2 regions of the Borborobacter xinjiangensis genome follow, and region 2 is predicted to be linked to the other one. Evidence: predicted binding sites of a transcription regulator. Region 2 holds the regulator's gene; the other holds the start of a gene.

Region 1 (2,199 bases), on a different contig from region 2:
GGCGATCGAAACCCTGGCCTGCCGCAGATTGGCGTTCTCGGTTTCCTGATAGCGTCCGCCGGTGATCCAGACATAGCCGCCCCCGACGATGAGCGCCAACGGTACCGCGACCATCAGGGCCAGGCGGCCCTTGCGCTGCCTGGGAACCTGTATCTCCGGCTCGGATTGTACCGGCGCCGTTACCACGACCGGCTTTTCCAGCGCCTCGGCCTCAATGTTGGCCACATCACCTTCGATTTTCGACACGGCATTCATGTTGCTGAACCTTTTGAAATGACCGGCTGACGGCATGAGGTTTCGCCATCGGAAAGATTGTTGACGATGGTGGAAAGCCCATGAATGACCGTCTGCCGCTCCTGCGGCGTAAGCCCAGCCAGAGCCTGTTCGAACACCTCGCCGGCGACCCCCTTGATCGCGCCGAATGTTTCGCGGCTTTTGGCGGTCGGGAAGATCATGTGGACGCGGCGATCGGCTGCATCCTGCCGGCGCTCCACCCAACCGCCCTCCTGCATGCGGTCGATCAGTCTCGACACGCTGATGGGTTCGATTTCCAACAGTTCGGCCAACCGGGCTTGCGTCAGGCCTTCTTCCTTGACCACGCGCACCATCAGCCGCCATTGCGCGGCCGAAAGCCCATAGGCGCTTCCCATGCTCTCGAAACGCCGTCGCATCAGCCGCGCGGCATCGTGGATGAGAAAGCCCAGGCGTTCGGTTCCTTCAAGTTTCATGAGCCGCATATATTATAAGCGTGCTTACTATTCAAGAATCGAAGCGCGGCCCTCGCGCTTTTTTGACGGAGGTCACGACTTGGCCGAAGAACCGAATTTTTTTAGCCCCCATCACTGGAGCGGGTTATTGACTCGGCAATCGTCCGGCCATATCTCATCGCCATGTTAGCACTCGCCTTAAGAGAGTGCTAACGCCAGCCCGCCTTGGGCTGAGAGTGGTTTCAACATCCGCACCAGGGATTTCAAGATATGGCAAAGTCGAATTTCCGGCCGCTGCATGACCGAGTGGTCGTTCGCCGCGTCGAATCCGAGTCGAAGACCGCCGGCGGGATCATCATCCCCGATACCGCCAAGGAAAAGCCGCAGGAAGGCGAAATCGTCGCCATCGGCTCCGGCGCCCGCGATGAAGCCGGCAAGCTCATCCCGCTGGACGTCAAGGCCGGCGACCGCGTGCTGTTCGGCAAGTGGTCCGGCACCGAAGTGAAGCTCAATGGCGAAGACCTTCTGATCATGAAGGAATCCGACATCATGGGCATCATCGGCTGATCGCTTCCATCCGCACCAATCACTCAGAACATTACGGGCCCAGGCCCAGGAGCAAGAAATGGCTGCTAAAGACGTAAAATTCTCCCGTGATGCCCGCGAGCGCATGCTGCGCGGCATCAACATCCTCGCCGATGCGGTGAAGGTCACGCTCGGCCCCAAGGGCCGCAATGTCGTCATCGACAAGTCGTTCGGCGCCCCGCGCATCACCAAGGACGGCGTCTCCGTCGCCAAGGAAATCGAGCTTGAGGACAAGTTCGAGAACATGGGCGCGCAGATGGTCCGCGAAGTCGCTTCCAAGACCAACGACATCGCCGGCGACGGCACCACGACCGCGACCGTTCTGGCACAGTCGATCGTGCAGGAAGGCCACAAGGCCGTTGCCGCCGGCATGAACCCGATGGACCTGAAGCGCGGCATCGATCTCGCCGTCACGGAAGTCGTCGCCCACCTCGTCAAGACTTCGAAGAAGATCAAGACCTCCGAGGAAGTCGCGCAGGTCGGCACCATCTCGGCCAATGGCGAGACCGAAATCGGCGCGATGATCGCCGAGGCGATGCAGAAGGTCGGCAACGAAGGCGTCATCACCGTCGAGGAAGCCAAGACCGCCGAGACCGAGCTTGAGGTCGTCGAAGGCATGCAGTTCGACCGCGGCTATCTCTCGCCTTACTTCGTCACCAATCCGGACAAGATGGTCGCCGAGCTGGAAGACGCCTACATCCTTCTCCACGAGAAGAAGCTCTCCAACCTCCAGGCCATGCTGCCGGTTCTCGAAGCCGTCGTGCAGTCGTCGAAGCCGCTCCTCATCATCTCCGAGGACGTCGAAGGCGAAGCCCTCGCGACCCTCGTCGTCAACAAGCTGCGTGGTGGCCTGAAGATCGCTGCCGTCAAGGCTCCGGGCTTCGGTGATCGCCGCAAGGCCATGCTG
Region 2 (2,199 bases):
ATCTCGCCCAGCGCCTGGAGATCGACGACGGCGCGCAGCGAACGTCCGATCAGCCGCTGGATTTCAAGTGTCCGGCCGCCCTGCTTGCCGGCTGAAGCTTCGCGGCGCATGCGGTCTCCGGTGGAGCGCGGCAGCATGCCGTATTCGGCGGTCACCCAGCCCTTGCCGGTGTTGCGCATCCAGCCCGGCACTTTCTCCTCCAGGCTTGCCGTGCAAAGCACATGGGTATCGCCGAACTTGACCAGGCACGAGCCTTCAGCGTGCTTGGAGACGTTGCGCTCGAAGGAGATTGCACGCATTTCGTCGAATTGGCGTTTGGAAGGGCGCATGAAGGATTTTCTCTCTTTGGATGTGCGGGGATCCTGGCCGGCTTGTAGCTCATGAGGCGGCAGGCGCAAAGGAAAACCCGACAGGCCGAAGGTTGTGTTCCAAGCTTGCCAGTTTATATGATTCTGCCGGAGGTTTGGTAAAACCATGACGAAACCGGTGCTTGATCAGACATTGCAATCGCTCGACATGCGTTCGCGCGACATCTTTCGCCGGATCGTCGAAACCTATCTGCGGGACGGCGAACCGGTCGGCTCGCGCAATCTCGCGCGCATGTTGCCCTCCTCGCTGTCGCCCGCCACCGTGCGCAACGTCATGAGCGACCTGGAGCATCTAGGGCTGGTCTATGCACCGCATATTTCGGCCGGGCGCTTGCCGACTCAGAAGGGTCTGCGCTTCTTTGTCGACGCCTTCATGGAGCTTGGCGATCTCTCCGACGAGGAACGGCGGGTGATCGAGGCGCAGGTCAAGGCCTCGGGCAAGGGCGCGACGCTGGAGCAGATGCTGACCGAGGCCAGCCAGATGCTGTCGGGCATGTCGCGCGGTGCCGGCGTGGTGCTCGCCGCCAAGAACGAAGTCCCGCTGAAGCATATCGAGTTCATACAGCTCGAACCTCGCCGAGCGCTCGCCGTGCTGGTGTCGCAGAACGGCGACGTCGAAAACAGGGTGGTCGACCTGCCGGAAGGCGTCACCACCTCGCAATTGCACGAGGCCTCGAATTATCTCAATGCCCACATTGGCGGGCGCACTCTGGCGGAAGCCAAGGAAGAGATCGGCCGGCTGCGCGAGCAGACCAAGGCGGCCCTCGACACGCTTTCGCAGGAACTCGTCGAAAAGGGGCTGGCGGTGTGGGCCGGGGTCGAAAGCGGCCTTCCGGCGCGCCTCATCGTGCGAGGCCGCGCCAACCTGCTCGAAAATGTCACCGCACAGGCCGACATCGAACTGCTTCGCCATTTGTTCGAGGATCTGGAGACGCAGGAAGGCATGGTCCAGCTTCTCGACCTTGCCGAGGCAGGTTCCGGCGTTCGCATCTTCATCGGTTCGGAAAACCGGCTGTTTTCGCTTTCCGGCTCGTCGCTGGTCGTCGCCCCCTATCGGGATAAGGAGGCGCGCGTCGTCGGTGCCCTCGGCGTCATCGGGCCGACCCGGCTCAACTATGCCCGCATCGTGCCGATGGTCGACTACACCGCGCAACTGATCTCGCGGATGCTGCGTTAATCGCGTTTCGTGTTCGTGATGCGACAAATCGTAGCAGATGGGGTATAGTCGCCTGAATTGCAGGTCGCGTTCGCCGTGACGGCCGTGACGTCTTGCGCGACTGCTCCAACCTGGTCCGGGAGGAAGCGATGGCGAATTTCCATGTTGTTGCAGGTGGCGGCGAAACCTTCGAGCGTCCGACGATCCGCAAGATCGGCTTTTCAGACGTCATCTCGGCACTTCGCCTTGGAATAGATGATTTCTGGGAAAAGCCGTCGCACTACGTCTTTCTCTGCCTGATTTATCCGATCGTCGGCGTCGTGCTGGCGAGGTGGACTTCAGGCAACAATGCGCTGCCGCTGCTGTTTCCGCTGATGTCGGGTTTCGCCCTCGTCGGGCCGATCGCCGCCATCGGCCTCTACGAGATCAGCCGCCGACGCGAGGCCGGCCTGGACACATCGTGGAGCCATGCGTTTGAGGTTCGCAACTCGCCGGCGCTGCCATCGGTGATCGGTGTCGGCATCTGGCTGTTCGCGCTGTTCATCACTTGGCTTCTGGTTGCGCAAGCGCTCTACACCTCGCTTTTCGGTCCGGCCGCGCCCACCTCGCTCAGCACCTTCCTTCAAGAGGTGTTTACCACGGATCGCGGGTGGACGTTGATTGTCGCCGGCAATC

Evidence for each region. The regulator HrcA, encoded in region 2, represses chaperone genes, less so after heat shock. The targets are predictions, from matches to a motif close to GTTAGCACTCNCNNNNNGNGAGTGCTAAC.
Region 1: a site for HrcA is predicted at 893-921, ahead of groES (co-chaperone GroES). Genes of this name have one in related genera too.

What each region holds. Positions count from the first base shown of each region.
Region 1 is NZ_JBLLVA010000002.1:101,860-104,058, reverse strand. Features, by position in the region: gene ACLKMW_RS02735 (HlyD family secretion protein) at 1-255, opposite strand, end outside; gene ACLKMW_RS02730 (MarR family winged helix-turn-helix transcriptional regulator) at 252-728, opposite strand; gene groES (co-chaperone GroES) at 978-1,274, shown strand; gene groL (chaperonin GroEL) at 1,333-2,199, shown strand, end outside.
Region 2 is NZ_JBLLVA010000052.1:6,383-8,581, forward strand. Features, by position in the region: gene rph (ribonuclease PH) at 1-329, opposite strand, end outside; gene hrcA (heat-inducible transcriptional repressor HrcA) at 475-1,545, shown strand; gene ACLKMW_RS25625 (DUF2189 domain-containing protein) at 1,674-2,199, shown strand, end outside.